3 regions of the Phytohabitans houttuyneae genome follow, and region 3 is predicted to be linked to each of the others. Evidence: predicted binding sites of a transcription regulator. Region 3 holds the regulator's gene; each other region holds the start of a gene.

Region 1 (10,327 bases), on a different contig from region 3:
GGCGCCTGCCGGGGTAGGGACAGCGCGCAGTTCTTCCACCCGGATGGCGAGCGCGGATCTTCGCGCAACCGCCGGGAAGCGAAGGCCAAGTCCTTCTGCCACTCCTGCCCCGTGCGGGCGGAGTGCGCCGCACACGCACTGTCGGTTCGCGAGCCGTACGGCGTGTGGGGCGGATTCAGCGAGTCCGAACGGCTGCGGCTGCTCGCCGTGGGCTGGGAGGACCTCGCCGACCGCCATCACAACTGGGTCGACGTGACGCGCCTGGAGGCCCGGCTGGGCCGGCCGCACAAGTCGGTACCGGCGGCTATCCCACCTCAACGTTTACCGAGTGCCACCCGGTAGCACCGTCCGGCGCGGGCGGCCTCTCCTCCTCCGGCTGCACCTCGCCGGTCGAGTCGGTGGCGCGTACCTGTAGCCGGTGCTTGCCCGGCGTCGCGTCCCACCGCCACGACCATTGCACCCACGTGTCGACCGAAACCGAGCGGGCCAATGTGGCTTCCTGCCACGGCCCGCCGTCGACGCGTACCTCGACCTTCTTGATGCCGCGGTGCTGCGCCCACGCGACACCCGCCACGGTCACCGGGCCGGCGGTGAGGTTGTTGCGTGAGCGCGGCGTGTCGATGCGGGACTGGGTCTTGATCGGCGCCTGGGCCGACCAGCCGCGCGGCACCCAGTACGCGTCGAAGTCGTCGAAGCTCGTCACCTCCAGCTCCGTGATCCATTTGCACGCGGACACGTAGCCGTACAGCCCCGGCACGACCATCCGCGCCGGGAAGCCGTGCTGGATCGGGAGCGGCTCACCGTTCATGCCGACGGCCAGCAGCGCGTCGCGTCCGTCACGGAGCACCTCCGTCGGCGTACCGCAGGTCCACCCGTCCGCCGAGCGCCCCACCACCTGGTCGGCGCCGTCGAGCGGGCCGGCCTCGTCGAGCAGCTCCTTCAGCGGCACGCCGAGCCACAGCGCGTTGCCGATCAGGTCGCCGCCCACCTCGTTGGAGACGCAGGCCAGCGTCACGTACCGCTCGACCATCGGCCGGGCCAGCAGCTGGTCGAACGTGAGCGTGATCGGGTTGCGCACCCGGCCGTGGATCCGCAGCGTCCAGGTCTCCGGATCGACCTGCGGCAGCACGAGCGCGGTGTCGATGCGGTAGAAGGAGCGGTTCGACGTGACGTACGGCGCGAGCTGCGCGAGGTTGAGGTCCGCTCCGGCGGGTACCGCCGGTGCGGCGCCGGAGGCCACCGGCAGGCTCACTGCCCTGCGCGCCTCGGCGACGGTGCGCCGCGTGGCCAGCCAGCGACCGCCGAGGCCGCTCACCGCGGCCGCGCCGGCCACCACGGCCACGCCGGTGAGAAAACGCCGGCGATCGACGGGATCGGCGGTCTCGGCGGGACCGGAGATCAGGCGCCACAGGACCACGCCGGCGACCGTGGCGCCGACAAGGGACGGCACCACCGCCTCCACGCCGGCGTTCGGCCTGGTCAAGGCGGCGGCGACGCCGATCACGCCGAAGAGCGCGATGCCGGCCACGCCGTACCAGACGTTGCGGAGCGCGAGCCAGCCGATCAGCGCGGCAAACGCGGCGAGCAGCACCACGGTGCCGGTCAGGAGTGCGGTCTTGTCGTGGGTGCCGAACGTATCGATCGCAAACTGCTTGAGCGGTTCAGGCACGTGGTCGACGACGAACCCGCCTACCGCCACAAGTGGAGCGGAGCGGGCGCCCGTGAACACCGCCACGAACTCCGCGAGCCCGAGGGCCACCGCGGCCGCGGCTATCCCCGCCAGCGCACCGCGCAAGCCTTTTCGCATGGCCCAAGTCTGCCGCGCCGCACGGCGCGATGTGGAGCCTCGTAAGGCGCCTGTAACCAATGATGGGGCGCTCCCGAAGGAGCGCCCCCAGCAAAAGGAGAGGTGAAACCTAGAACCCGGGTCCGTGCTGGTGGCCGTGCCCGTGGCCGTGGCCGTGGCCACCGCCCTGCGGCTCGGCCTTCTCCGGCTTTTCCACGATCAGGCTTTCGGTCGTGAGCAGGAGGCCGGCGATCGACGCGGCGTTGGTGACCGCGTTGCGGGTCACCTTGACCGGGTCGACGATGCCGGACTTGGCCAGGTCGACGTAGTCACCGATGGAGGCGTCGAGCCCGATGCCCCAGTCGTTGCCACGCACCTTCTGCACCACGACGTAGCCGTCGTGTCCAGCGTTCTGCGCGATCCACCGCAGCGGCTCGTCGAGCGCCTTGCGGACGATCGACACGCCGACGCGCTCGTCGGCCGCGGCCTCGTTTCCGGCGAACTCAAGCCCGCCGTCGAGCGAGGATGCGACCTGTACCAGCGCGGCGCCGCCGCCCGGCACGGTGCCCTCCTCGACCGCGGCCTTGGTCGCCGAGATCGCGTCCTCGATGCGGTGCTTGCGCTCCTTCAGCTCGACCTCGGTCGCGCCACCCGCCTTGATCACCGCGATGCCGCCGGAGAGCTTGGCCAGCCGCTCGGCGAGCTTTTCCCGGTCCCAGTCGGAGTCCGAAGCCTCGATCTCCTTGCGGAGCTGCGAGATCCGGTCGGCGACCTCGGTGTCGCTGCCGCCACCCTCGATGATCGTGGTGTTGTCCTTGTCGACGACGATGCGCCGGGCGGAGCCGAGCACCTCGAGGCCGACCGAGTCGAGCTTGTAGCCCAGCTCGGGCGCGACCACGCCGGCGCCGGCGAGGATCGCCATGTCCTGCAGCATCGCCTTGCGGCGGTCGCCGAAGCCGGGAGCCTTGACCGCGCAGACCTTGAAGGTCTTGCGGATCGCGTTGACCACCAGCGTGGCCAGCGCCTGACCCTCGACGTCCTCGGCGATGATCAGGAGCGGCTTGTTGGCCTGGAGCACCTTTTCCAGGAGCGGGAGCAGCTCCTCCACCGAGGAGATCTTCTGCGTCGTGATCAGCACGTACGCGTCTTCGAGCACCGCTTCCTGCGCGTCCGGGTCGGTCACGAAGTGCGGCGAGACGAAGCCCTTGTCGAACTGGAGGCCCTCGGTGACCTCGAGCTCGGTGGCGAGGGTGGAGCCCTCCTCGACGGTGATGACACCGTCGCGGCCGACCTTTTCCATCGCCTCGGCGATCAGGTCGCCGATCGTGGCGTCCTGCGCCGAGATCGTGGCGACGTGCGCGATGGCCTGCTTGTCGGCGACCTCGATCGCCTTGGCGAGCAGCGCCTTCGACACGGCCGCGGCCGCGACGTCGATGCCCCGCTTGAGGCCCGCCGGGTTGGCACCGGCGGCGACGTTGCGCAGGCCTTCACGCACCATCGCCTGGGCGAGCACGGTCGCGGTGGTGGTCCCGTCGCCGGCGACGTCGTTGGTCTTCGTCGCCACCTCCTTGACCAGCTGCGCGCCGAGGTTCTGGTACGGGTTGGAAAGCTCGATCTCCTTGGCGATCGTCACGCCGTCGTTGGTGATCGTGGGAGCGCCGAACTTCTTGTCCAGCACGACGTTGCGCCCGCGCGGGCCGAGAGTGACCTTGACCGCGTCCGCCAGCGCGTTGACGCCGTGCTCAAGCTGGTGCCGGGCGTCGTCCGAGAAACTCAGGATCTTCGCCATGTAAGTCCCTTCAGAGCGGGACGCCCCGGACCGCGCGGAGCCGGCCCGGGGCGTGTCAGCGTGCTAGTCCTTCGGGCGCTGGTCGTCGCTTCGCGGGCCCGCGAAGCGACGAGTAGCGCGGGAAAATCTGCCAGTCACTTCTCGATGACGGCGAGGACGTCGCGGGCGGAGAGCACCAGGTACTCCTCGCCGGCGTACTTGACCTCGGTGCCACCGTACTTCGAGTAGATGACCGTGTCGCCGACCTTGACGTCAACCGGGATCCGGTTGCCCTTGTCGTCGACGCGGCCGGGGCCGACAGCGAGGACGGTGCCCTCCTGCGGCTTCTCCTTGGCGGTGTCGGGGATCACGATGCCCGACGCCGTGGTCGTCTCAGCCTCATTCGCCTGGACCAGAATCCGGTCCTCGAGCGGCTTGATCGCAACCTTGGTCGCGGTAGTCACGGGCATACCCTCCTGGGGTACTTGTCTGGTAGCCGACCGGATCACTCCGGACGGCGGTCATGCTCTGCCTCATGCCACCGGGCGGTGCCGTCGTCGCGGGTGCCGGCGTGCCCGAGAGCTAGCACCCTCAGTTTGAGAGTGCTAACTCGCAGGTTATGCCGGTGGCTAGCACTCCGTCAAGGAGAGTGCCAGCGTGCCCCGAACCGATGGCGTGGCGGCCCGGTTTGCGGCATGGTCGGTAGGAGTACCCCGCAGCAGCCCGATCCGCGCGGAGGCGATGACATGCAGGCCACAGTCGGTGACCACTTGCACGTGCACAGCAACTCGGTCGGCACCAGCGACCGGATCGCCGAGATCGTCGAGGTCCGCGGGGTGGACGGCCAGCCGCCCTACCTCGTCCGTTTCCCCGACGGCCACGAAAGCCTGATCTTCCCTGGCCCGGACTGCGTGGTCGAGCCCACCGACCACTGACATCCGGGCGGAGCCGACAATCAGGCGGTGAATCCCGAGCAGCTCGCCGCGCTGCGTACCCCGGAAGGGGTGAAAGCCCTCGCGATGGCGGCCGAGCTGGCCAGCGGTGATCCGCTGTCCTCGGCCGCCGCACTCCGCTCCTCGGGCCTGCCCGCGGACCTCGCCGCCGCCGCACTCACCCAGGCCGACCTTCGGCGGCGGGCGGCCGGCAAGTTCGGTGCGGACGCCGACCGGATGTTCTTCACGCGCGCCGGGCTGGAGCAGGCGACGCGGTCCGCGGTGGCCGAGCGCCGCGCCGCGCGGTTACGCGCCGCGGGCGTGCGCACGCTCGCCGATCTCGGCTGCGGCATCGGGGCCGACGCGATAGCCGCCGCCCGTTCCGGCATCACGGTGTACGCGCTGGAGGCCGACCCGGGCACCGCGGCGGTGGCCGCCGCGAACGCCGAGGTGCTGGGGCTGGGCCGGATCACGGTGCGGCACGGTGACGCCACGGCGGCCGATCTATCCGATGTGGACGCGGTCTTCTGCGACCCGGCGCGGCGGCGGGGCGGGCGGCGGGTCTTCGACCCGGGTGCCTACTCCCCGCCGTGGGACTTCGTCGCCGCCCTCCCCGCGCGGGTGCCACGCACCGTGCTCAAGCTGGCCCCCGGCATCGACCACGGGCTCGTGCCACCCGGCGCGGAGGCGGAGTGGGTGAGCGTGCGGGGTGAGGTCGTGGAGGCGGCCTTCTGGTGCGGGCCGCTCGCGGAGGTGCCGCGCCGGGCCACGCTGGTCGGGTCGGCCGAGCTCACCGGCACCGGTGACGCCAAGGCGCCGGTGGGCACGCCGGCGGAGTACCTGTACGACCCGGACGGAGCGGTGGTCCGCGCGCATCTGGTCGCCGAGTTCGCCGCGACCGTCGGCGGTCACCTCGCCGACCCGGAGATCGCGTACGTGTACGCCGCCACGCCGGCGCCCACGCCCTACGCCCGCTGCATCAAGATCGAAGAGGTGCTGCCGTTTTCGCTGAAACGGTTGAGGGCGCGCCTCCGCGAACGAGGCGTCGGCCGCCTGGAGATCCTCAAGCGCGGCTCCGCCCTGGAGCCGGAAAAGCTCCGCCGCGACCTCCGCCTGACCGGCCCGGCCGGCGCGACGCTCGTCCTCACCCGCGTCGCCGGCGCCCCGACCGCCCTGATCGGCCAGCCGGTATAGCCTCGGTCCCCGTGGCAGGTCAGGGCACTCCGGCGACGGCGCTCCTCGCGAAGCAGAAGGTCGCGCACACGACGCACCCATACTCGGTGTCGCCCGACTCGCCCAACTACGGCGCCGAGGTGGCCGCCGCGCTGGGTGTGCCGGCCGAGCGGGTCTTCAAGACCCTGGTCACCGAGGTCGACGGGGCGCTGACCGTGGCGGTCGTGCCGGTCACCGGCGACCTCGACCTCAAGGCGCTCGCCGCGGCGGCCGGGGGCAAGCGGGCGGTGCTCGCCGACCGGACGCTGGCCGAGCGGACCACGGGGTACGTGCGGGGCGGGATCAGCCCGCTCGGACAGCGCAAGCGCCTGCCGACGGTGGTGGACGCGACCGCCGCCGACCACGGGACGATCTACGTTTCCGCAGGTCGCCGGGGCCTGCAGGTGGAGCTTTCGCCGCACGACCTCGTGCGACTGACGGGCGCCACGCTCGCCGCCATCCGCAGCTGATCGATTTCGCCCCTTTTGCCCCGGTACTGGAGTTAAGGTGGCTGATGATCGAGTCGGACATGATCCGCGAACGGGCACATGTCGATCGCGTTGCTGAATTGTTATCGCCGCCAACAAACTCATGGCGTCGGCGGTCTTGTGCGATTGCTCTGTGCCGCAATACGTTGCCGGGCACAACAAAAGTACGTGCCCACGACGCTCACCGCGCCTCGACGCGCGAAAAACCCACCACACCCACACTTCGATGAAAGGGCCCGTGCAATGCGCAAAGGGATCCTCTCCATCGCTGCCGCCAGCCTGTTGGCAGTAGGGTCGCTCGCCGCGTGTGGCGACGACTCCGGCAGTGACTCCGGCACCGGTAACAACGGTGGCGGCAAGACACCCAAGATCGGCGTGATCCTTCCGGACAGCAAGTCCTCCGTCCGCTGGGAGACTGCCGACCGCAAGTACCTCGAAGAGGCCTTCAAGGCCGCCGGGGTGCAGTACGACATCCAGAACGCCCAGGGCGACAAGAACACGTTCCAGACCCTGGCCGACCAGATGATCACCAACGGCGCGACGGTCCTCATGATCGTCAACCTCGACTCCGGCACCGGCAAGGCCGTGCTCGACAAGGCCAAGTCGCAGGGTGTCGCCACCATCGACTACGACCGGCTGACGCTCGGCGGCTCCGCCGAGTACTACGTCAGCTTCGACAACGTGGCCGTCGGCAAGCTGCAGGGCGAGGGCCTGGTCAAGTGCCTGACCGCCGCCAACGCGCAGAAGCCGGTCGTCGCCGAGCTCAACGGTTCGCAGACCGACAACAACGCGACCCTCTTCAAGGAGGGTTACGACTCGGTCCTCAAGCCGAAGTACGACGCCGGCGAGTACGTCCAGGGTCCGGACCAGTGGGTTCCGGACTGGGACAACGCCCAGGCGGGCACGATCTTCGAGCAGATGGTCACCCAGACCGGCGGCAAGATCAACGGCGTGCTGGCCGCCAACGACGGCCTCGGCAACGCGGTCATCTCCGTGCTCAAGAAGAACAAGCTCAACGGCAAGGTGCCGGTGACCGGCCAGGACGCCACGGTCCAGGGCCTGCAGAACATCCTCGCGGGCGACCAGTGCATGACCGTCTACAAGGCGATCAAGCAGGAGGCCGACGCGGCCGCTGAGCTGGCCATCGGCCTGGCCAAGGGCGAGAAGAAGACCACCTCGCAGACGGTCAAGGACCCCGAGGGCGGCCGCGACGTGCCGTCGGTGCTGCTGACTCCGGTCGCCATCACCAAGGAGAACGTGAAGGACGTCGTCGCCGACGGCTTCGTCACCAAGGAAGAGCTGTGCACGGGCGCCTACGCGGCGGCGTGCACGCAGGCCGGCATCAGCTGATCTGAGATACGGTCGATCTAGGGCATATCGGCGCCGAACGATGGTTCGTGCGCTGGTATGCCCTAGGGCCTGTATCCAATCCTTGCCGGGCTGCGCCAGGCCCAGACACCGCCACGCGGCGTCGGGCGCGAGGCCGCAGATACAGGCCCTGTATCAACGCTAAGGAGATGGCACCGTGAGCGAGCGGGTTGGCGCGGCGGCGTCTGGACTGAACCTTCTTCAACCTGAACCGCATGGTCCGCAACGCAACGACGGCGGCCACGCCGAGGTTGAAAGAGGTTCACTGGGCCGCCCCGCCGACGAGATCGGGGTTTCGGGGCGGCGAGAGACGACGTCGCCTTTAGCGCCGCATGAGCGAGCGAACCTGGAGGCACAATGACACCGCTGCTGGAAGCGCGCGGGATCGTGAAGCGGTTCGGCCCCGTACAGGTCCTGCAAGACGTGGATTTCTCAGTACCGCCCGGCGAGGTCACCGCGCTCGTCGGTGACAACGGCGCCGGCAAGTCGACGCTGGTCAAGTGCATCAGCGGCATCTACACGAGCGACGAAGGCGAGTACCTCTTCGAGGGCAACCCGGTCAACATCCACGGCCCGCGGGACGCCGCCGCGCTCGGCATCGAGGTGGTTTACCAGGACCTGGCGCTCTGCGACAACCTCGACATCGTCCAAAACATGTTCCTCGGCCGGGAGAAGCGCTCCGGCCTGGTGCTGGACGAGCCGACGATGGAGCAGATGGCCGCCGAGACCCTCGCCGGTCTGTCCGTGCGCACCGTGAAGTCGCTCCGCCAGCACGTCGCCAGCCTCTCCGGTGGCCAGCGGCAGACGGTGGCGATCGCCAAGGCCGTGCTCTGGAACAGCAAGCTGGTCATCCTGGACGAGCCGACCGCCGCGCTCGGCGTGGCGCAGACCGCCCAGGTGCTCGAGCTGGTCCGCCGGCTGGCCGACAACGGCCTCGCCGTGGTCCTCATCTCTCACAACATGAACGACGTCTTCGCGGTCTCGGACAACATCGCGGCCCTCTTCCTGGGCCGGATGGTCGCGCAGGTCCGCACGACCGACGTGACCCACGCACAGGTGGTCGAGCTGATCACCGCTGGACGCAGTGGCAACCTCGGCCTGCCCCCGGCGGAAAACGGCGCCGAGCTCGTCGAACCGACCATTCCGGGAGCGCAGCAATGAGTACGACCACGGCGCACCACATCGAGCCGGCGGCCGTAACGCCGAAGCCGACGGTGGCCAGCACCGTCTCGGACTATGTCGCCCGCATCCGAGGCGGTGACCTCGGCGCGCTGCCGGCCGTGCTCGGCCTGATCGTGCTCTGCACGTTCTTCGGCGTCATGCGGCCGGCGTTCTTCACGGAGCTCAACTTCGCCAACCTCTTCACCCAGGGTGCGGGTGTCGCGGTCATCGCCATGGGCCTTGTCTTCGTGCTGCTGCTCGGCGAGATCGACCTCTCGGCGGGCTTCGCGGCCGGCGTCTGCGCCGCCGTGCTGGCGCAGGTGGTCGCCGTGCACGGCTACCCGTGGTACGTCGCGGTCCTCGCCGCCCTCGCCACCGGCGTGGTGATCGGTCTGGTGCTCGGGTTCCTGGTGGCGAAGGTCGGCATACCGTCGTTCGTGGTGACGCTGGCCGGCTTCCTCGCGTTCCAGGGCACCGTGCTGCTGCTCATCAAGGGCGGCACCAACATCTCGATCGGCGACGACGTGATCGTGGCCATCGAAAACAACAACCTGCCGCCGTGGCTGGGCTGGGTCCTCGTGGTGCTGGCCGGCGGCGGTTACGCGGCGGTCCAGCTGCTGAGCCACCAGCGGCGCCAGGCGCGCGGCCTGGTGGTCGAGCCGATCGCGATACCGATCGCCCGCGTCGTCGGTCTCGTGCTGGTCCTCGGCGGCTCGGTGTACGTCCTCAACCTCGAACGCAGCATCAACCCCTTGATCAACTCACTCAAGGGCGTGCCGATCGTGGTGCCGATCATCGGCATCCTGCTGGTCGTCTGGACGTTCGTCCTGCGGCGCACCTCGTACGGCCGGCACATCTACGCGGTCGGCGGCAACAAGGAAGCCGCCCGCCGGGCCGGCATCAACGTCGACCGGATCCGCATCTCGGTCTTCGTGATCTGCTCGTTCATGGCGGCGATCGGCGGCATCATCCTGGCCAGCAAGGGGCGCTCGGTCGACCCGAACACCGGCGGCAGCAACGTCCTGCTCTACGCGGTCGGCGCGGCGGTCATCGGCGGCACGAGCCTCTTCGGTGGCAAGGGTCGCGTGGCCGACGCGGTCCTCGGCGGCGCCGTGATCGCCGTGATCGACAATGGCATGGGCCTCATGGAGCTCAGCTCCGGGCAGAAGTTCGTCTTCACGGGTTCGGTACTGCTGCTCGCGGCCGGCGTGGACGCCCTCTCCCGAAGGCGCGCCTCGGCAACTGGCATCAGGTAACGCCGTTCGTAATCGGGGAGGCTGGGCAACGGATGCGCACGGGACCAAGCCAGGAGGAGGTGCGCCGGCAAAACCTCGGTGCGCTCCTTCGGTACGTGCACATCCACGGCCCGACCTCGCGTGCCGAGCTCACCTCTGAGCTGGGGCTCAACCGCAGCACGATCGGGGCGCTGACCGCCGACCTGGCCGGTGCGGGCCTGGTCACGGAGGCGGCGCCCCGGGAGACCGGCCGGGCCGGGCGACCTTCGCTGGTCGTCCGGCCGGAGTCGGAGCGGGTGTACGCGTACGCGTTCAGCATCGAGGTGGACCAGCTGCGGGCGGCCCGCGTCGGGCTGGGCGGCGAGGTGCTCGACCAC
Region 2 (10,327 bases), on a different contig from region 3:
GCACGTACTCACGAACTCGTGGGGTTGTCCCCGGATCGAGGGCTGCGATGCGGGCGCCCTGCGCGCGGCCACCGCCGCGTTCGCCGCCGCCGGCATCTTCTTCGCCGTCGCCGCCGGAAACACCGGCCCGTTCTGCGGTTCGGTCGACGACCCGCCCGCGCCGTACGGCGACGTGGAGACGATCGGCGCGGTCGACCGCCGCAAGGAGGTCACGCAGTTTTCCAGCCGCGGCCCGACCGACACCGATCTCACGAAGCCCGACCTTGTCGCGCCCGGCGAGGACGTGCTGTCGGCGATGCCCGGCGGCGGGTACGCCGAGCTGAGCGGCACCTCGATGGCCACGCCACACGTCGCCGGCGTGGTGGCGCTGATGTGGTCCGCCAACCCGCGCCTGATCGGCGACCTCGCGCGCACCACTGAGATCCTGCGCGACACGGCGGTGCCCGCGAGCCCCGGCGACAGCACCGGTGAGTGCGCGCCGGCCGACGTGACGGGCGCCGGGATGGTCGACGCGTACGCGGCGGTGCAGGCCGCACGCACCGCGTCGTGACCGCCGGTTAGTGTCGGCGACCGTGGAGTTTTCGATCGCCGCGCTGGCGGACACCGACGTACCCGCCGTGGTTGACCTCTGCCGCGAGGCGCTGGACCTGCCCGGCGACGCGGCGGAGGCGGACCAGATCGTGGCGCGGTTGCGCGAGCAGCCGGGCGTCGGTTTCGTCGCCACCGCCGGAGGTGAGCTTGCCGGTGTGGTGCTCGGGTCGCTCTCCCACCGCGACGACTCGATCGGGCACGTCGACCTTGTCGCGGTGCGGCCGGCCCTGCGCCGGCAGGGCATCGGGCGCGCACTGCTGACCCGGGCCGAGGGTGCGCTGGCCGGCCGCGGCGCGGTCGAGGTGCTGCTGGCCGGCAACCCGCCGTACTACGCCTGGCCAGGCATCGACGTCCGCTACACGCCGGCGGTCTGCGCGGCCACCGCGCTCGGATACGAGCAGGACCGCACCGCCTGGAACATGACCGCCGACCTCACCGCCCTCCGCCCGACCGAGGCGGCGGAAGAGCGGCTTGCGGCGAGCGGCGTACAGGTGCGGCGGGCCGAGCCGGACGACGTACCCGCGCTGGTCGGCTTCGCCCGCGCCAACTTCAGCGACGGCTGGGCCGGCGAGGTCTCCGACTCGGTCGGGCGGCCCGGCGCCGGCTGCCACCTGGCGCTCCGCGACGGCGAGGTGCTCGGCTTCGCCGCGTACGGCTCGTCCCGCCCGAGCTGGTTCGGCCCGATGGGCACCGCGCCCGCGGCGCAGGGTCTTGGCATCGGTGGCGTGCTGCTGCGCCGGTGCCTGCGGGACCTGCGGGACGCCGGGCTCGCGCAGGCGCAGATCGGGTGGGTCGGCCCGGTGCCGTTCTACGCGTCGGCGGTCGGCGCGCGGATCGAGCGCGTGTTCTTCCTCTACCGCAAGGAGCTGTAATCGCCGAAAGCGCGGTTAAATCCGTGCAATCTGCGCAATATGGGGTATGGCGACCAGCGCCCGCCCACAGACCGGCAGCGAGACACACACCGGCGCCGTCCTCCTGGTGACGGCGTCCGCGGCGCTCGGTGGCTTCCTCTTCGGGTACGACACCGCGGTCATCAACGGCACCGTCGACGCGATCGAGGACGAGTTCAACATGTCCTCCGGGCTGCTCGGCTTCGTGGTCTCGTCGGCGCTGCTCGGCTGCGCGGTGGGAGCGTGGTTCGCCGGCCCGATCGCCGACCGCGTCGGCCGCGTGCGGGTCATGCTCACCGCGGCGATCATCTTCGGTGTCAGCGCGATCGGCTCCGCGCTGGCCGTGGGACCGGTCAGCCTCACCGCGTGGCGGGTGGTCGGCGGCCTCGCGATCGGCGCGGCGAGCGTGATCGCGCCCGCGTACATCGCGGAAATGGCGCCGGCCAACCTCCGCGGCCGGCTCGGATCGCTGCAGCAGCTCGCGATCGTGAGCGGCATCTTCGTGTCCCTGCTCATCGACTATGTACTTGCCGACTCCGCCGGCGGCGCGAGCGGGCAGGTGCCGTGGGGCGGTACGGCCTGGCGGTGGATGTTCGCGTCGGCGGCGCTGCCCGCGCTGGTGTACGGCGTGCTCGCCCTGCAGATCCCCGAGTCGCCGCGTTACCTGGTCAAGAAGAAGCACTTCACGCAGGCGCGGGAGGTGCTGCAGCGCTTCGTGGGTGGCGACACCGAGCTGCGGATCAGGGAGATCCGGCGTTCGCTGGCCGGCGGCGACCAGGCCGTGCACCTGTCCGACCTGCGCGGCCCGCGCCTCGGGCTGCTGCCGATCGTGTGGGTGGGCATCCTGCTGTCGGTGTTCCAGCAGTTCGTCGGCATCAACGTGATCTTCTACTACTCCACGACGCTGTGGCAGGCCGTCGGCTTCTCCGAAGACAGCGCGATGCTGACCAGCGTCATCACCTCGGTCACGAACATCCTCACCACGCTCGTGGCGATCGCCCTGATCGACAGGATCGGCCGCCGCCCGCTGCTCATCATCGGCGCGGCCGGCATGGTGGTCACGCTCGGCACGATGGCCGTCTGCTTCAGCACCGCCGACGGAAGCGGCGACGACCTGGCTCTCGGCCCGGTGGCCGGCCCGATCGCCCTGGTCGCCGCCAACCTCTACGTCGTCTCGTTCGGCATGAGCTGGGGCCCGGCGGTGTGGGTCCTGCTCGGCGAGATGTTCAACAACAAGATCCGCGCGACCGCGCTCGCCGTGGCCGCGGCGGCACAGTGGATAGCCAACTGGCTGATCTCCACGACCTTCCCGGCCCTGGCGGACGTCGGCCTCTTCCTCGCGTACGGCATCTACACGCTCTTCGCCGCGCTCGCGCTCATCTTCGTACTCCGGTCGGTGCGCGAGACGAAGGGGCGCGAGCTCGAAGACATGTAGCGCGCGCTACTCGGCCGGGAGGTGCGTGCGCGCCTCCTCGTACCCACCCTCACGCGGCTCGGTGTCCGGGCCGTAGACCAGGTACAGCACACCGGTCTGGAACGTCGCGGACGACAGCAGCTTGAGCCGCACCGGCGTGTTTCCGTCCGGGAAGAGCCGCATGCCCTTGCGCACCGCGATCGGGTGCACGAGCAGGTGCAGCTCGTCGAGCAGGCCCGCCGCGAGCAGCTGGCGAACGATCGAGACCGAACCGCTGATGCCGATAGAGCCATCGCCCGGCTCGTTTTTCAGCGCGGTGACCGCCTCGACAACGTCGCCCTGGAGCTGCTCGGTGTTGCGCCAGGTGAACTCCAGCGGCTTGCGGGAAACCACAATCTTGCGCATGTCGCCGAGCTTCTTGGCGAACGACGCGTCCTCCTCGCCCGCCGCCTCCCGGTCCGGCCAGGCGCCCGCGAAGCTGTCGTACGTCACGCGGCCCAGCAGCAGCGTGTCCGCCGTGCCGAGCTGCCCATCGACCGCCGCACCCATCTCGTCGTTGAAGTACGGGAAGTGCCACTGGTCCGGCGCCTCGACGACCCCATCGAGCGAGATGAACAGGCCAGCGGTGATCTTCTTCATGACGTTCCCCCAGGTAGTGGCTGAATCGCTCTCGTCCTCTTTAGACGGGCCGAGCCCACGCGACTCATCGGTCGCGGCTGACCTTATCCGTGTTGCGAACACGCCGTGGCCGGAAGCCCTATACCAGGCATCAGGTGCGTATGGATAAGTACTCGCTTTTCGCCGCGAGCCACAAGATCGGCCCATAACGTTTCCCCTGGAAGGAGGAGATCATGGCCAAGGAAAAACGACCGAAGGACGATCTCCAGACCGTGGCGAAGTCCCGCATGGCCCAGATGCCGGCCGAGACGGCCGGGGGCAGGCTCGACGAGAGCCTCCCACCCGGCGCGGCCCGACCAGACCGGTCGGGACGCCCGGAGCGACCGGATCTGGCGCCCAGGGGGGACATGGGCTCACCACAGCCCAACCAGCACCAGCACAACGAGCACCAGCGCAACCAGCCGCGACCCGGACAGCCGCAGGCGAACGGTTCTCAGTTGTCCACTGAGGACATGCCGCCGAAGCCCATGTCCCGGGCCGACAAGCAGCGCAACCAGCCACGTCGCTGATACCGGCTACCAACGCCGGCTGCGGCGCACGGCCGCCGCGGAGCGACGAGCGCGCTGAACAGATAGCGAAAGGGGCGAGCCGGAGAACCCGGCTCGCCCCTCCCTTTAGGACTGCGTGGATCAGAAGTCCATGTCTCCGCCGCCGGGCGCACCCGCCGGGGCCTTCTCCTTCTCCGGCTTGTCCGCCACCACAGCCTCGGTGGTGAGGAACAGGGCCGCGATCGAAGCCGCGTTCTGCAGCGCCGAACGGGTCACCTTGGCCGGGTCGATGATGCCCGCCGACAGCAGGTCGACGTACTCACCGGTGGCCGCGTTGAGGCCGTGGTTGGTCTCCAGGTTGCGCACCCGCTCCACCACGACGCCACCCTCGAGGCCGGCGTTGACAGCGATCTGGCGCAGCGGCGCGTCCAGCGCGATCTTGACGATCTGCGCGCCGGTGGCCTCGTCGCCAGCCAGGTCGAGCTTGTCGAAGGCGGTCTTGCCGGCCTGCACCAGCGCGACGCCACCACCCGGGACGATGCCCTCCTCGACCGCGGCCTTGGCGTTGCGGACCGCGTCCTCGATACGGTGCTTGCGCTCCTTGAGCTCGACCTCGGTGGCCGCGCCAACCTTGATCACCGCGACACCGCCGGCGAGCTTCGCCAGGCGCTCCTGCAGCTTCTCGCGGTCGTAGTCGGAGTCGCTCTTCTCGATCTCAGCGCGGATCTGGTTGACCCGGCCCTGGATCTGGTCGGCGTCACCGGCACCGTCGACGATCGTGGTCTCGTCCTTGGTCACCACGACCTTGCGGGCACGGCCCAGCAGGTCGAGCGAAGCGGCGTCGAGCTTGAGCCCGACCTCCTCGCTGATGACCTGGCCGCCGGTGAGGATGCCGATGTCGGTCAGCATCGCCTTGCGGCGGTCGCCGAAGCCGGGCGCCTTCACCGCGACGGACTTGAACGTGCCGCGCACCTTGTTGACGACCAGGGTGGCAAGCGCCTCGCCCTCGACGTCCTCGGCGATGATCGCGAGCGGCTTGCCCGACTGCATGACCTTTTCGAGGATCGGCAGCAGGTCCTTGACCGACGAGATCTTGCTGTTGACGATCAGGATGTAGGGGTCGTCGAGGACGGCCTCCATCCGCTCAGCGTCGGTCCAGAAGTACGGCGAGATGTAGCCCTTGTCGAAGCGCATGCCCTCGGTGAGCTCAAGCTCGAGGCCGAAGGTGTTGCTCTCCTCGACGGTGATGACGCCTTCCTTGCCGACCTTGTCCATCGCCTCGGCGATGATCTCACCGACGGTGGCGTCACCGGCCGAGATCGACGCGGTGGAAGCGATCTGCTCCTTGGTCTCGACGTCCTTGGCGAGCTTCGCCAGCTCCTCCGCGACGTTGGCGACAGCCGCCTCGATGCCCCGCTTGAGGGCCATCGGGTTGGCGCCGGCCGCCACGTTGCGCAGGCCCTCGCGGACCAGCGCCTGGGCCAGGACGGTCGCCGTCGTCGTGCCGTCGCCGGCCACGTCGTCGGTCTTCTTCGCGACCTCCTTGACCAGCTCCGCGCCGATCTTCTCGTAGGGGTCCTCGAGCTCGATCTCCTTGGCGATGCTCACACCATCGTTGGTGATGGTGGGGGCGCCCCACTTCTTCTCGAGCACGACGTTGCGGCCCTTGGGGCCCAGCGTCACCTTTACGGCGTCGGCGAGGGTGTTCATGCCCCGCTCAAGGCCGCGGCGCGCCTCCTCGTCGAACGCGATAATCTTGGCCATACGGCGTTGTCCTCCAGCTGGACATCCACGGCACTCCGAGCGGGTCCGCCCGAAGCGCGCAGCGACCTTCGTCCGGCCGGGCCGGAAAGCCCGCGACGACCGGCCTCGTGCCGCGCCACCGTCTCGGTGAACACGGCCGTGGCCCCACCGCCCCGACCATTGGCACTCACATGCCGCGAGTGCCAATCACCTGTTTAGCACTCTCCCCTAGGGAGTGCAAGCGCGTCCGGTGAACGGGCGGTGGCCAAAAGGCACATGTAGCCCGTGCGGGGCGAGGGTCATGAATGACAGTGGGCTGAAGAAGCTTGGAGGCGGGGCCGAAATCCGGTGCCCCGCCTCAGGGTGTTACTCGGGCGACTCAGGCGATGACCCGAACCTTCTCGGCCTGCGGCCCCTTCTGGCCCTGAGCGATCTCGAACTCCACGCGCTGGCCGTCGTCCAACGCCTTGTAGCCGTCCATCTCGATCGCCGAGAAGTGGACGAAGACGTCCTGACCGCCGTCCACCGCGATGAAGCCGTAGCCCTTTTCGCTGTTGAACCACTTGACGGTGCCCTGTGCCACGGTGCACTTCCCTCACTTCGATGGTGCTGGGTTCGACAACCCCCGGCCGCGCTTTCTGCCGGCCGGGGCCGCCGATCCGTGGTCCGGGGTGGTCCGTCGAACACAGCGGCCGAAATCGCACGCTACATGAGAACCCCCGCCCGCGCACTACCCCAAAACGGACACCCGGGTCGTCACCCGGCATCCTGCCGCCCCTACCAGCACTCCTGCCTCGTTGAACAAATGTGGTTTCACACAAACCAAACGGACGCGGAAAGCACCGGGCGAAGCCCCGCGGAGGTTGGCTCGCGACGGCGTACGTCACCGCCGCGCTGACCACCGTGGCTCTGCTCGCGACGGTGGGCGGCAGCGAGGGTGCGATGCCGCTCTGGGTCGCCGGCGAAAAGCGCGCGGCGCCCCGCCCGACGCCGGCGCCGCTCCCGTCCGTCCACATAGATCACGACGGCTTCCTCTCCTGGGCGCTGCTCGACCGCAACACCGGCAGGATCAGCGGCTCGGCGAACCTCGCCGCGCACAGCGACACGATGTCGATGATCAAGTCCTGGATCGCCGCCGACTATCTGCGAATGGCGGCGGACGGCGAGATCGGGGAGGCCCGCCTGCGCCAGCTCAGGACCATGATCCGGGACAGCGACAACGCGGCCGCCCAGGCGCTCTTCGAGGCGGTCGGGCGCCGGGCCTCGATCGAGCGGCTGATCACCACCTGCGGGCTCACGGACAGCAGCCCGTACCGCGACTGGTGGAGCAACACCACCATCTCGGCCCGCGACACGGTGCGGCTCGGCGCGTGCATCGCGGACGGGCGGGCGGCGGGCCCGCGGTGGACCGGGTGGCTGCTGGACGAGATGCGGCAGGTGCGCGGGGTCGGCGACTTCGGCGTGCGGCTGGCCCTCCCCGACCCGGGCCGCGTGGCGATCAAGAACGGCTGGCTCCTGCGCGAGGAGGACAGGCTGTGGCACATCAGCTGCCTCGCCATCACCGAGGAGTGGGTGCTCGGCGTGCTGGTCCGGTACCCGGGCGCGCTCGGCTTCGACTACGGCGCCACGCTGTGCGAAAAGGTCGGGAGGCAGGCCGTCACCGCCGTCTAGTGTTGCTGGATGGAAATGGGTGTGACGGTCCGCCGGGTGCGGTTTCAGGACGCCGCCCGGATGCGGGCGCTGCGCCTGGAGATGCTCGCCGACACCCCGCTCGCCTTCCTGGAGACGCTCGCGGAGGCGGCCGCGCTCCCGCACAAGGAGTTTGCCGACCGGGTCGCCCGCAACGCGGTCGGCCCCCTCTGCGCGCAGTTCGTCGCCGAGGTCGACGGGCGCTTCGTCGGTCACGCCGGCGGGATCATGTCACCCGACGACCGGACGGTCACGATCATCTTCGCCGTGTACATCACGCCGGCCCACCGCGGCACGGGCATTCTCAAGCAGCTCATCGACGAGGTGGCCGCCTGGTCCCGCACTGCCGGCCGCCCCGAGCTGCTGCTCGAGGTGGTGGTCGGCAACGACCGGGCGCGGAAGGCGTACGAGCGGCTCGGCTTCGTCGACACCGGCGTACGCGTGCCGCACCCGGTCATCCCGACGCTCCGGGAGCTCCGGATGGTGCGGCCGGCCTAGCTCGTGTGCCGCCGCGACTGGACGATCCGGAAGCGGCTCGCCACGTAGGCGCCGTCGGTCAGGGCCGCGTTCGCCGCCGGGTTGGCGCCGCTCGCGTGGAAGTCGGAGAAGGCCGCCGACTGGTTGACGAAGACGCCGCCGGTCAGGTTGCAGGAGAGGTGGACGCCCACGTCGAGCGCGGCGGCCTCGGCGGCGTCGAGCACCTTCTCGTCCGTCGAGTACACCGACGCGGTGATCGCACCCCGCTCTCCCACGGTGGACCGGAAGATCCCGAGGCTCTCCGCCGTCGAGTCGGTCGCGATCAAGAAGGAGATGGGTCCGAACCACTCCTTGCCGTAGGTCGCCGCGGCGTCCGCGGGCAGTTTCAAAATCGCGGGGGTACGGACGATCGCGCCCTCGAACGCCGGATGCTCGACGACCCGCGACTCCAGCACGGGCTCACCGACCGACTTGACCTCGTCGAGCCGGTCGAGCACGCCGTCGTTGACGATCGCGCCGGTCAGCTCCACCGCGCGGGCGGCGTCGCCGGTCAGCTTGCCCACCGCACCCGCGATGCCGGCCGCCACCTCGTCGAAGGACTTGTGGCCCTGATCGGTGCCGATCCCGCCGGCCGGCACGAGAACGTTCTGCGGGGTGGTGCACATCTGTCCGCTGTAGAGGGTCAGCGAGAACCCGATGTTGCGGCACATGCCGGCGAAGTCGTCGGTCGAGTCGACCAGGATCGTGTTGACGCCGGCCTTTTCCGTGTAGACCACGGCCTGGCGGGCGTTTTCCTCAAGCCACTCGCCGTACGCCGTCGAGCCCGTGTAGTCGATGATCTTCACCTCGGGGCGCAGCGCCAGCGTCGAAGCCAGCGCCTCGCCGGGCGCCTCGGGAGCCAGCAGCACCACGTTGGGGTCGAAGCCGGCTTCGGCGAGCACCTCCCGGGCGTACCGCACGGTGACGGCGAGCGGGAGCACGGCCCGCGGGTGCGGCTTGACGATCACCGGGTTGCCCGTGACGAGGGAGGCGAACAGGCCCGGGTACGAGTTCCACGTCGGGAACGTGTTGCAGCCGATGACCAGACCGATGCCGCGCGGCACCACGTGGAAGCGCTTGGTCATGCGCAGCGGTTCGCCCTTGCCGGCCGGCTTTTCCCACGCGGCTTCGCCCGGGTGGCGGGTCATCTCCGCGTACGCGTACGCCAGCGCCTCCAGAGCGCGGTCGAGCGCGTGCGCGCCGCCCGCCTGGAACGCCATCACGAACGCCTGCCCGCTGGTGAACTGCACCGCGTTGGCAAGCTCGAAGACGTGCTGGTGCAGCCGCGCCAGGATCTCCAGGCACACGCCGGCACGCACCTGGGGGCCGGCGTCGCGCCAGGCCGGCAGCGCGGCCACGGCAGCCTCGACGAGCGCGCCGGCCTCGGCGTGCGGGTACGTCACCGCGAGCTCGACGCCGAACGGGCTCGCCTCCGTGGCGATCCAGCCGTCGGTGCCGGGCTGGTCGAGGGGGAAGCGACCGTTGAGGTACGCCCGGAAGGCGGCCTCGCCCTCGGCGGCGGCCGTCTCTCCGTACACCCGGGGGCTGGGCGACTCAGGGTAGGCCGACCAGTAGCCGCGCTCGGTGATCGCGGCGAGGGCACGCTCGAGGGTGCCGGCGTGCTTGTCGTACAGGTTGCGCGGGGTGTCCGTCATGCCGCCATCATGCCCCAGCCAGGGCGTGATGCTAACGACTATGCCGAGGTGGCGGCCGGTACGCCCGATAGGTCGTGCTGCCAGTTCTGCCAGCCGTCGACCGCCCGGAAGCCCATCGCCTCGTTGATCGAGATCATGTGGTCGTTGACGTCCGCGTTCCACGTGTCGATCGCCCGCAGGCCCGGCTCGTGCGCCCGGGTGTACCCGAGGTTTTCGAGCTTGACGACCGTGCCGAGGCGGTGACCCCGGTGGGTGGGATCGACGATGGTGATCTGCTGGAAAGCGTGCCAGTCGACGGTGCCGGGGAAGTCGATCGTGGTGAACGCGACGACCCGGCCGCTCTCGTCGTGCCGCACCGCCGTGTTGTACCGGCGACGGCCGCGGGCCGCGACCACGGCGTCGATCGCCCTGATCCGGTCGGCGTCGATCTTTTCGGCCTCCCAGTCGAGCTCGCCCATCGGCGCGTCGGTGAGCAGCCGCCCGTCGAGGTACGCGATGTCGTCGATGATCTCCTCGGGCGTGGCGCCCCGCCACTGGACCAGCGAGTAACCGGCGGCCCGCTCCCATGCGGCGGCCAACTGCCGCTCGAGCCCCGCCTCGTCGACCGAGGTGACGTCGAGACGGCGGCGCACGTCGGTCAGCGCCCCCTTCGCGCCCATGGCG
Region 3 (10,327 bases):
CTACGGCACGCCGGGCGAGACGGCGGACGACTTCGCCGCGTCGCTGGCCGCGGCTGTGGGGGCCGGCGTCGACCACGTCAGCGCATACGCCCTGATCGTCGAAGACGGCACCCGCCTCGCCACCCGGATGCGCCGCGGCGACCTGCCGTACCCGGACGACGACGTCGCCGCGGACCGCTACCTGGCCGCGGACGCCGCCCTCGAAGCGGCCGGCCTGTCCTGGTACGAGGTCTCCAACTGGGCGGCCGGTCCGGCGGCGCGGTGCCGGCACAACCTCCTCTACTGGAACGGCGGCGACTGGTGGGGCCTCGGCCCCGGCGCGCACAGCCACATCGGCGGCGTGCGGTGGTGGAACGTCAAGCACCCGTCGACCTACGCCGCCCGCCTGTCCGCCGGCGAGTCGCCTGGACACGCGCGGGAGGTGCTGTCGCCGGCCGACCGGCACGTCGAGGATGTGATGCTGCGCCTGCGCCTCGCGTCCGGCCTGCCCCTGTCCGCGCTCGGCGCCGCCGGCCGCGAGGCCGCCGCACGCGCCGCCGCCAGCGGCCTGCTCGAGACGCGGGCCGGCCGCGCGGTGCTCACCCTGCGCGGGCGACTCCTGGCCGACGCGGTGGTCCGCGACCTTCTGTAACGACATTTGAGGCAGATATACCCCGGTCCGCCTCACCTGCGGACCGCACGCGCGGGCCCCGGGGAAGACGTGGAGCGCAGCGGAGCGTTTTCTTTGGGTGCTTTCCCGCGGGCACCGCTGGGGTCGTCGGCGAGCTGGCGCTCGCCGAAATCCCCGACCTCCGCTGCCGGGTCGCGAGTCAAGCCCGGGCAGACGGGAGCCCGGGACCTCGCGGTCCCGGGCTCCGGTCGGCTCACTTGATGATCGAAACGCTCATCGGGTAGTTGTACAGCTGGCCGTCGTTGGCCTTCACGCCGCCGATGATGCCGAAGACGATCGCGATGATCGCCGCGATCGGGGCGAGGATGGCGCCGATCAGCACGCACACGAGGATCCAGCAGATCACCGTGATGATCGACCACAACAGCTGGAAGTTGAGTGCCGCGATCGCGTGGGCGCGTACGGTCGGCGACTGGTTGCCCTTCGCCAGCAGCGCCACGAGCGGGCCGACCCAGCCCAGCGTGCCGCCGCCGATGAAGGCGCCGGCCGCGCCGCCGAAGTGGGCGACGAGCGCCCACGTCTTCTCGTCGTTGTTGGCGTAGCCCGACGGTGCCGGGCCGGCCGCGTAGTAGCCGCCGGGGGGACCCTGCGGCGGGTAGCCAGGCGGCGGGTATGAGCCGCCGGCGGGCGGCGGGTAGCCGGCACCCGGTGGCGGGTAGTCGGTCCCACCCGTGGGCGGCGGCGGTGGCGGTGCGTCACTCGGTGGTGGTGCGTAACCGGGAGAGGGTGCCTCGCCCGGCATCGAGTAGGACGCTGGGGGTGTCGGCGGAGAGGTCGGCTCCGGCGGCGTCTGGCCGGGCTCACCCTCTCCGGGAGGGCGAGGTGGTTCTGTCATGGAGGTCACGGTAGGGGCACGAATCAACCGGCGCTACGCAACACTCTTACGGAGGTGCGGACATTGTGCCCAAAGAGATCATCCCGGCCATGCGGGGGTGCGACGTAGACTGGCACTCGCTACAGTCGAGTGCCAGTCCTCTCATCTGGTGCGGCAGGGGGTGACAGTGAGTCTCGATGACCGCAAGCTCGACGTGCTCCGGGCTATCGTCGAGGACTACGTCGCGACCCAGGAGCCGGTCGGCAGTAAGGCACTTGTGGAGCGACACCAGCTGGGCGTCTCACCTGCCACCGTGCGTAACGACATGGCCGTCCTTGAAGAGGAGGGCTACATCAGACAGCCCCATACGAGCGCCGGTCGCGTCCCGACCGACCGTGGCTACCGGCTCTTCGTCGACCGCCTCTCCCGGGTCAAGCCGCTGAGCCCGGCCGAGCGGCGGGCGATCGAGCGGTTCCTCGCCGGCGCGCTCGACCTCGACGATGTGGTGCACCGCACAGTCCGGCTCCTCGCGCAGCTCACGAGGCAGGTCGCGGTCGTGCAGTACCCGACACTTTCCCGCACCTCCGTGCGCCACCTGGAGCTGGTGCCGATCTCCACCACCAGAGTGATGCTCGTCATGATTGCCGACACCGGCCGGGTTGAGCAGCGGCTCGTCGAGCTGCCGGCACCCGTCCAGGTCGACGCGGTCACCGACCTGCGCCGCCTGGTCAACGAAAAGCTCGTGGGCAAGCGGCTCTCGGACGCGCCGCCGCTGATCCAGGCGCTGGTCGACGAGGTGGCGCCCGATGATCGCAACACCATGGCCACCCTCGCCTCGGTATTGCTCGAAACCCTCGTCGAGCGGCACGATGAGCGCATCGCACTAGCCGGCCGGGCCAACCTGACCCGTGGCGGTTTACTCGACTTCCAGGGCTCCCTTCGCCCGATCCTCGAGGCCCTCGAGGAGGAGGTCATCCTGCTCAAGCTCCTTGGCGAGGTCGACGCGGACACCCTCAGGATCCGCATCGGCGACGAAAACGAGATCGACAACCTGCGGTCCACCTCAGTTGTCAGCACGGGTTACGGTCCAGGCGCCACAATCGTGGGTGGTCTCGGCGTCCTCGGGCCGACGAGGATGGATTACCCCGGCACCATCGCCACGGTGCGCGCCGTGGCACGCTACGTAGGCGACCTGTTGGGAAACAACTAGCCCGGGACAGCGCGAGAGCATGAGGACACGGAACCAAGTGGCCAAGGACTACTACGGGATTCTCGGCGTCAGCCGGGACGCATCCGACGACGAGATCAAGCGCGCCTACCGGAAGCTGGCTCGCCAGTACCACCCGGACGTCAACCCGGACCCGGATGCGCACGAGAAGTTCAAGGACATCAACGCCGCCTACGAGGTGCTCTCCGACGACCAGAAGCGGCAGATCGTCGACCTGGGTGGCGACCCTCTCGCCCCGGGCGGCGGGGGGCCGGGTGGTGGCCCTGGGGCTGGACCGTTCGTCGGGTTCCAGGACATCATGGACGCGTTCTTCGGCACGGCGGCGGGGGCGCGCGGCCCGCGTTCGCGCACGCGGCCGGGTGCCGACGCGATCTTGCGGCTGGAGCTTGAGCTGACCGAGACGGCGTTCGGCGTCGAGGCGCCGATCACTGTCGACACGGCCGTGCTCTGCACCACCTGCACCGGCGCCGGCACCGCCGCTGGCACCCACCTCTCCACCTGCGAGGCGTGCGGCGGGCGCGGCGAGGTCCAGTCGGTGCAGCGCACCTTCCTGGGCCAGGTCGTCTCGTCCCGCCCGTGCACGGTCTGCCAGGGCTACGGCACGGTGATTCCGCACCCCTGCGCCACCTGTGGCGGCGACGGCCGGGTCCGCACCCGCCGCTCGCTGACCGTCAAGATCCCCGCTGGCGTCGAAGACGGCATGCGCATCCGCCTGGCCCAGCAGGGCGAGGTCGGCCCCGGCGGCGGCACGGCCGGCGACCTCTACGTGGAGATCCACGAGCGGCCGCACGACGTGTATTCGCGCAAGGGCGACGACCTCCACTGCCGCGTCACCGTCCCGATGACCGCCGCCGCGCTCGGCACCCGGCTGACGATCAAGACGCTCGACAGCGAAGAGCAGCTCGACGTCAAGGCCGGCACCCAGCCCGGCGCGACCCTCCGGCTGCGCGCCCGCGGTGTGCCCCACCTGCGCGGCACCGGCCGCGGCGACCTTTTTGTGCACCTCGACGTGCGCACGCCCACCAAGCTCGACCCGGAGCAGGAGCGGATCCTGCGCGAGTTTGCCAAGACCCGGGGCGAGGAGGTCGCCGAGCTCACCAAGCAGGGCGGCTTCTTCTCGCGGATGCGGGACGCGTTCAACGGCCACCAGTGAGCCTTCCGCTCTTCCTCGTCGACGCCCTGCCCCAGGCTGACTCCTACACCCTGGATGGGCCCGAAGGACACCATGCGGCCACCGTCCAGCGGCTGCGCGTGGGCGAGGAGCTGCTGCTCGGCGACGGTCGCGGCGGCACGGCCACCGCGGTGGTCACCGCCGCCGGCCGGGGCATCCTCGACCTGCGGATCACCTCCGTCGTGCACCTCGACGCGCCGGACCCTCGCCTGGTGGTGATCCAGGGCATCGCCAAGGGTGAGCGGGGCGAGCTGGCCGTGCAGGCGATGACCGAGGCCGGCGTCGACGAGATCGTCCCCTGGGCTGCTGCCCGCTCGGTGGTCCAGTGGCGCGGTGAGCGGGGCGACCGGGCCCGCGACCGCTGGTCCGCGACCGCCCGGGAGGCCGCGAAGCAGGCCCGCCGATCGTGGCTGCCGCTGGTCGCCAGCGCCGCCACGACGCGCGAGGCCGCCGCCCGCGCCACGCTGGTCCTGCACGAGGAGGCAAAGGACCGCCTGACGACGGTCGACCTCCCGACGGCGGGCGAGATCGCGCTGGTGGTGGGCCCCGAGGGCGGCATCGCGCCGGAGGAGCTGGCCACGTTCGAGGCGGCCGGCGCCCGCTCGGTCCGCATGGGCGACCCGGTCCTGCGCACCTCGACGGCGGGCGTCGCGGCACTCGCCGTGCTTTCTACGCGCCTCGGCCGCTGGTAACGCGACGACCTGCGCCAGCCGCCCTAGCCGGTCGATGCCAAGGATCGCCGGGGCACGTGGACACGTCGCCGGGCACCGGGTCAGCTTGATCGCGGCGGCGGCGCCGACCAGCACGCCGCGCCACCGGGGTGGGGTCAGCCCGAGTCAGGTGGCCCGCCTCGGCCAGGTTCAACGCCGGGCGGCCGTTATATGAGTACGTGGCAACCAATCGCCGCGACGGCTCGACCTCTCGACCTGGGCGAAGGAAGGCGGTGACCGCGGCAGCGACTCAACCGACCAACCCGAGTTAGATGTGAGCTGCCGCTGTTCCCGCGGTTGCCGCCTCACCCTCCGCGGTCGCCCAGCTCAACCCAGGAGCCTGCTCCGGCAGATCTTGGTGAGTTAGCGTCGAAATATCGCGCTAACTCACCAAGATTCGAAGCTCACACCGCCTGCACCTGATCGGCAGTCACAGACCGCGACGACGGCGCCGAACCGCGGGTGGACTCGCGCACTCCCGCCTTGAGGACCGCGGAGGGTGAGGCTGCGGGAGCAACGGTCCGGACCGCGGGCATCGCGGTAGCTCGCATCTGTTTCGGGTTGGATTTCCAGCCCTCGATGGTCCCTCAGATCGTGAGGGTGGTGTGCAGGCGGCGGTCGGCGACGCTGTGCGCGGCCTCGATCAGGTAGTCGCCGGGGACCTCGCGCCAGCCGCCGTCCCACACCTGGAACGCGCGCGCGGGCAGTGACACCCGCAGCGTGACGGCCTCGCCCGGCTCGGCCTCGGCGGCGGCGAAGCCCACCAGCCACCGGCGGGGGCGTGCGGGGTCCGGTGTGGAGGGTCCGGCGTAGAGCTGTACCACCTCACGGCCCTGGCGGGCGCCGGTGTTTCGCACCGTCACCGCGGCGTGGCCGTCCTCGACGGACAGTGACTCGTACGTCCATTCGGTGTAGCCGAGCCCGTGGCCGAACGGGAAGAGCGGGTCGGCCGGGTCGGCGCGGTAGCCGAGGAAGACGCCCTCGTCGTAAGGCAGGGTGCCGTCCGTCGGGGTTACCGGCAGCGCGTCCGCGTCGCGGCGGGGCCAGGTGGTGGGGAGGCGGCCGCCCGGCTCGGAGTGGCCGAGCAGCACGCTGGCGAGCGCGGCGCCCGCCTCCTGCCCGGGAAACCAGGTGAGCAGGATGGCGGCGACCTCGCCGGCCCAGGGCATCAGCACCGGCGAACCGGCGTTGACGACCACGACCGTGCGGGGGTTGGCGGCGGCCACCCGCGACACGAGCTCGTCCTGCCGGCCGGGCAGCGCGAGCGTGCTGCGGTCGAAGCCCTCCGACTCGACCTCCTCGGTGGTGCCCACGACCACGACCGCGACGTCGGCCTCGGCCGCGGCGCGTGCCGCCTCGTCGAGCAGCGCGTCCGGACCGGGCGAGGGCGGCGCGTGGCCGATCGCAAAGGACACGAAGCCGGGGTTTCCGCCGTGCTGGGTGAGCGTGACGTCCACCGGCTCGCCCTCGGCCAGCTCGACCGGGAACCGCCGCTCCGCCCCGCCGCGGAACACATCGGACTCGTCCTGCTCGCGGTAGAGCGGGCCCTCGAAGAGCGTGCGCCCACCGGCCGTCAGCGTGAAGTCGCCGAAGCCGACGATCGCCAGCTCGTGCGTGCCGCCCACGGCGGGCGTGAGACACGCGGAGAGCGAGAGCTCGGCGAGGTCGGCCGGTGGCACGCCGGGTGGCGGCTCGCCCATCCAGCGGATGTACGCGCTGGGCAGCGACGAACGGAAGAGCTCGCGCCCGCCGGCCGCGCGGAGCACACCGGTGATGTCGGTCCACTGTGCACCTTGGGCGACCGGCACCCGGCGGCGCGGGTCGGCGCCGACGGAGTAGCTGACGGCGGCGGCGTTGACCACCGCCGCGTACGCGGAGGCCTCGCCCCCACGGCCATCGTCTGCTCACCGGCGAGCGCCGCGGTGAGGCCGTCGAGCGGGGAGATGACGTGGGCCGGCTGGACCAGCGCGCTACCGCCACCCTGCACGCGCGCGTCGGCGGCGAGCGCGCCGGAGACCGCGACCGTGCGCAGGCGCGCCGGGTCGAGGGGGAGCAGGCCGCCCTCGTTCCGGGCGAGGACGAACGAGCGGGTGGCTGCCTTCCGCGCGACAGCCGCGCCGTCGAGTGTGGACGGACGGGCGGACTCGGCGACGGCGGGCTCAGCGCCGTCGAGGATGCCGACGCGGGCGGCGAGGCGCAGCACACGGCGTACCTTGTCGTCGATCACCTCTTCCGGCACCTCGCCGGAGCGGACCGCGGCGACCAGCGCCTGACCCCACGGGTCGCCGCTCGCGGGCATGACCACGTCGAGACCGCCGTTTGCCGCAGGGGCGGTGGTGCGGGCGGCCGTCCAGTCGGAGACGATGACGCCGTCGAAGCCCCACTCCCGCTTGAGCACACCGATCTGCAGGTCGGCGTGCTCGGTCATGGTGCTGCCGTTCACCCCGTTGTACGCGGCCATCACGCCCCACGCGCCCGCGCCCACGATCCGCTCGAACGGCGCCAGGTACAGCTCGCGCAGCGCCCGCTCGCCGACCCGCACGTCCACCGTGAACCGGTCGGTCTCCGAGTCGTTGGCCACGAAGTGCTTGACGGTGGTGCCGACGCCCTGGTCCTGCACGCCCGCCATGTACGCCGCGCCGATCTCGCCGGTGAGCAGCGGATCCTCGGAGTAGCACTCGAAGTGGCGGCCGCCGAGCGGGCTGCGGTGCAGGTTGACGGTCGGTGCGAGAAGCACGTGCACGCCCTTGCGCCGCGCCTCCTGCCCGAGCGCCCGCCCGGCCGTGCGGGCGAGCTCCGGGTCCCACGTGGCGGCGAGTGCGGTGGGGCTGGGCAGCGCGATGGACGGATCGTCGGGGCGCCAGCCGATGCCGCGCAGGCCGATCGGCCCGTCGGACATCACCAGCGAGCGCAGGCCGATCTCGGGGATGGCGGGGAGGGTCCAGAAGTCCTGGCCGGAGAGCAGCTTGACCTTGGTCTCGAGGTCAAGGGCCGCCAGCGCATCCTCGATGACCGACATCGCCCGATCCTAGACGCGGTACGGGGCGTCCCGCACTGGGACGCCCCGTACCGTTGGGCGGTGGGGGTCAGCCGCCCAGGCTCGCCGCCGCGGACTGAATCGCGGAGGCAAACGTGCTGACCTCGGTGTAAACGCCGGGGAAGTTGGGACGGGCGCACCCGTTGCCCCAGCTCGTGATGCCCACCTGCACCCACGCGTTGCTGGCGTCGCGGCGGAACATCGGTCCACCCGAGTCGCCCTGGCAGGTGTCCACACCACCGGAGGTGTAGCCGGCGCAGATCTCCTCGTTGACGATGATGTCGCCGCCGTACATCGAGTCGCAGCTCGAGTCGCTGACAAACGGCACGGTGGCCTTCATCAGGTACCGCTGCTGCGCCCCGCCCTCACGCGTGGCGCCCCACCCGGCGATCGTGAAGGTGCCGCTGTTGTACGCGGTCGTCGTCGCGATCGGCAGCGTGGCGAGGCCGGTGACCGGGCTGGCCAGCCGGATCAGCGCCCAGTCCTTGCCTGCGCCGTTGTAGCCGGGCGCGCGGTAGACGTAGTTCGAGCGCACCTGGATGCGGCTCGACGACTGCAGGTCGACGACGCCCAGCGTCGCCGTGATGCTGCTGTTGGTGCCGGTACGGCCCACGCAGTGCGCGGCGGTCAGCACCAGGCGCGGGCTGTAGAGCGCCCCGCCACAGCCCATCGACAGCCGCACCATGAACGGGAACTCGCCCTGTGCGGCCCGCGTCCCGCCCACGACGAACGGCGTCACGTCCGTCGCCGCGGCCGGTGCCGCCGGTACGGCGACCGTGAAGCCGCCCACGGCCAGTGCCGCGGCAGCCATCCCCACGAGTTTGCGCCAGCGAACCATTGGATCCTCCCCACACGGATGGCGCACCTCGTGAGCGCGCACATGTCACGATGCCGGGAGCGTACGGATTTCGATTTACAGATGGCAATGAGTCAATGCCATCCCAGCTACGTCATACCGTCGGGGTCGTGAGGTTTGCCCGGACCTCGTTCAGGTATCCGATGAAGCGCTCGCGGTCGGCCTGGTCCAATGTGCCCAACGCCTTTTCGGTGAGCGTGGCGACCTCGGCGGTCATGAGCTCCTTGAGCTCGTGACCCCGCTCGGTGAGGCGCAGCCGCACCAGCCGCGCGTCGGTGGGGTGCGGCTCGCGGCGCAGGATGCCGGCCGACTCCATGCGGGTCGCGGTGCGGGTGACGGTGGGCACGGCGAGGCCGAGCCGCCGGGCCAGCTCGCCCGGGGTGAGGCCGTCTTCGTCCCACAGCTCGTAGAGGAGGAACTGCTGGCCGGCGCGCACGCCGTGCCGCTTGTACGCCTCCTCCGAGGCGGTGGCCATCGCCCGCTTGGCCGCCCAGAACGCGGCCTGGAATTCGCCACCCACCCTTGCCCCAAAGTCGTTAGCCGGCTAACGTATGCTCATTGCCTGGCTAATGATACCGACGGAGGGAGAGGTGCCGTGCGCACCCTCATCACCGGGCCCACCGGGCGGGTGGGCAGCCGATACGTGCGTCGCCAGCTCGACCTGCACCGCCCGGTGCGGGTGCTGGTGCGGTCCGAGGCCCAGGTCGCCCCGTGGTGGAACGGCGGTGCCGAGGTCGTCGTCGGCGACCTGCGCGAGCCGGAGACCTCCCGCCGTGCGGTCAAGGGTGTCGACGCGGTGGTGCACATCGCGGCGGCGTTCCGCGGCGTGCCCGACGACGAGGCGTGGGCGGTCAACCGCGACGCCACGATCGCGCTGGCGCGGGCCGCGCTGGAGGCCGGCGTCGGCCGGTTCGTGTTCGTGAGCACAAACCTCGTCTACGGCCCGGGGCGCGGCCGCCCGTCCAACGAGCGCGACGACCCGCGGCCCGCGGGTGCCTACCCGGCCGGCAAGGCTGCCGCCGAGACCGAGCTGCTCCGCCTGCACCGCGAGCACGGCCTGCCGGTGCGGATCGCGCGCCTCGCGTTTGTGTATGGGGACGGCGACCCGCACCTGGCCGAGTCGCTGGCGTGGGCCCGCCGGTGGGCGCCGCACCAGCGGCTGCACCTCGTGCACCACGCCGACGTGGCTCAGGCCCTCGATCGCATCCTCGCGGCCGAGGGAGTGGACGGCCAGGTCTTCAACGTCGCCGACGACGCACCGATGACCGCGCTGGAGCTGCTGCGGGCAAACCTGGAGGAGCCGGACCCCGAGGCCGCCGCCCGCCCGCTCGACGACCCGTGGGCCGGCATCGTCGACACCCACCGCATCCGCGCCGAGCTGGGCTACCGCCCGCTCTACCCGACCCTCTACACCGCACAGGCGGCGGGCGCTCTCTAGGCCCTGTTGCCGCCTGGGCCCGGCGCGGCCAGGCAAGGATCAAACCCTGCGAGAGGCTGTTTGCCCGGGTCCGCGTCAGTGCGGACCGTCGCTCCCGCCGGAGACCGCGCAGGTCGGCGGCTCGCCAGGGCTCGCCGAGATCCCCGACCTCCGCTGCCACGTCCGCGGGCCAAGCCCACCGCGCGGGACGATCTGCGGGCGCCACCGCAGGCGTAGGGGTGACTGTGAAGCGGGGAGTGCGTGGGATCGAGGGGTTGCGGCACTAGCATCGGCGGGCGTGACCACTACCGACTGCCTCTTTTGCAAGATCGTTGCTGGCGACATCCCGGCCACGAAGGTGCACGAGACGGAGACCACGCTCGCCTTTCGTGACATCGGTCCCAAGGCCGCCGTCCACGTGCTC

What was found. The regulator HrcA, encoded in region 3, represses chaperone genes, less so after heat shock. The targets are predictions, from matches to a motif close to GGTTNGCACNCTCNNNNNGAGNGTGCNAACC.
Region 1: a site for HrcA is predicted at 4,135-4,165, ahead of groES (co-chaperone GroES). Genes of this name have one in related genera too.
Region 2: a site for HrcA is predicted at 5,983-6,013, ahead of groL (chaperonin GroEL). Genes of this name have one in related genera too.

What each region holds. Positions count from the first base shown of each region.
Region 1 covers NZ_BLPF01000001.1:3,339,566-3,349,892, forward strand. The annotation lists gene Phou_RS14775 (WhiB family transcriptional regulator) at 1-342, shown strand, start outside; gene Phou_RS14780 (sulfite oxidase) at 305-1,807, opposite strand; gene groL (chaperonin GroEL) at 1,917-3,575, opposite strand; gene groES (co-chaperone GroES) at 3,710-4,018, opposite strand; gene Phou_RS14795 (DUF1918 domain-containing protein) at 4,301-4,489, shown strand; gene Phou_RS14800 (THUMP-like domain-containing protein) at 4,517-5,680, shown strand; gene ybaK (Cys-tRNA(Pro) deacylase) at 5,692-6,168, shown strand; gene Phou_RS14810 (sugar ABC transporter substrate-binding protein) at 6,430-7,536, shown strand; gene Phou_RS14815 (ATP-binding cassette domain-containing protein) at 7,912-8,715, shown strand; gene Phou_RS14820 (sugar ABC transporter permease) at 8,712-9,971, shown strand; gene Phou_RS14825 (ROK family transcriptional regulator) at 10,004-10,327, shown strand, end outside.
Region 2 covers NZ_BLPF01000001.1:4,676,354-4,686,680, reverse strand. The annotation lists partial or broken gene Phou_RS21615 (S8 family serine peptidase) at 1-550, shown strand, start outside; gene Phou_RS21610 (GNAT family N-acetyltransferase) at 573-1,463, shown strand; gene Phou_RS21605 (sugar porter family MFS transporter) at 1,510-2,916, shown strand; gene Phou_RS21600 (dihydrofolate reductase family protein) at 2,923-3,534, opposite strand; gene Phou_RS21595 (hypothetical protein) at 3,747-4,082, shown strand; gene groL (chaperonin GroEL) at 4,203-5,825, opposite strand; gene Phou_RS21585 (cold-shock protein) at 6,184-6,387, opposite strand; gene Phou_RS21580 (serine hydrolase) at 6,708-7,475, shown strand; gene Phou_RS21575 (GNAT family N-acetyltransferase) at 7,485-7,991, shown strand; gene paaN (phenylacetic acid degradation protein PaaN) at 7,988-9,664, opposite strand; gene Phou_RS21565 (GNAT family N-acetyltransferase) at 9,703-10,327, opposite strand, start outside.
Region 3 covers NZ_BLPF01000004.1:620,137-630,463, forward strand. The annotation lists gene hemW (radical SAM family heme chaperone HemW) at 1-631, shown strand, start outside; gene Phou_RS45465 (DUF4870 domain-containing protein) at 864-1,505, opposite strand; gene hrcA (heat-inducible transcriptional repressor HrcA) at 1,672-2,694, shown strand; gene dnaJ (molecular chaperone DnaJ) at 2,732-3,865, shown strand; gene Phou_RS45480 (16S rRNA (uracil(1498)-N(3))-methyltransferase) at 3,862-4,575, shown strand; gene Phou_RS54075 (glycoside hydrolase family 3 protein) at 5,181-6,218, opposite strand; gene Phou_RS54080 (glycoside hydrolase family 3 protein) at 6,167-7,612, opposite strand; gene Phou_RS45490 (S1 family peptidase) at 7,680-8,468, opposite strand; gene Phou_RS45495 (MarR family winged helix-turn-helix transcriptional regulator) at 8,581-9,006, opposite strand; gene Phou_RS45500 (NAD-dependent epimerase/dehydratase family protein) at 9,082-9,924, shown strand; gene Phou_RS45505 (HIT domain-containing protein) at 10,202-10,327, shown strand, end outside.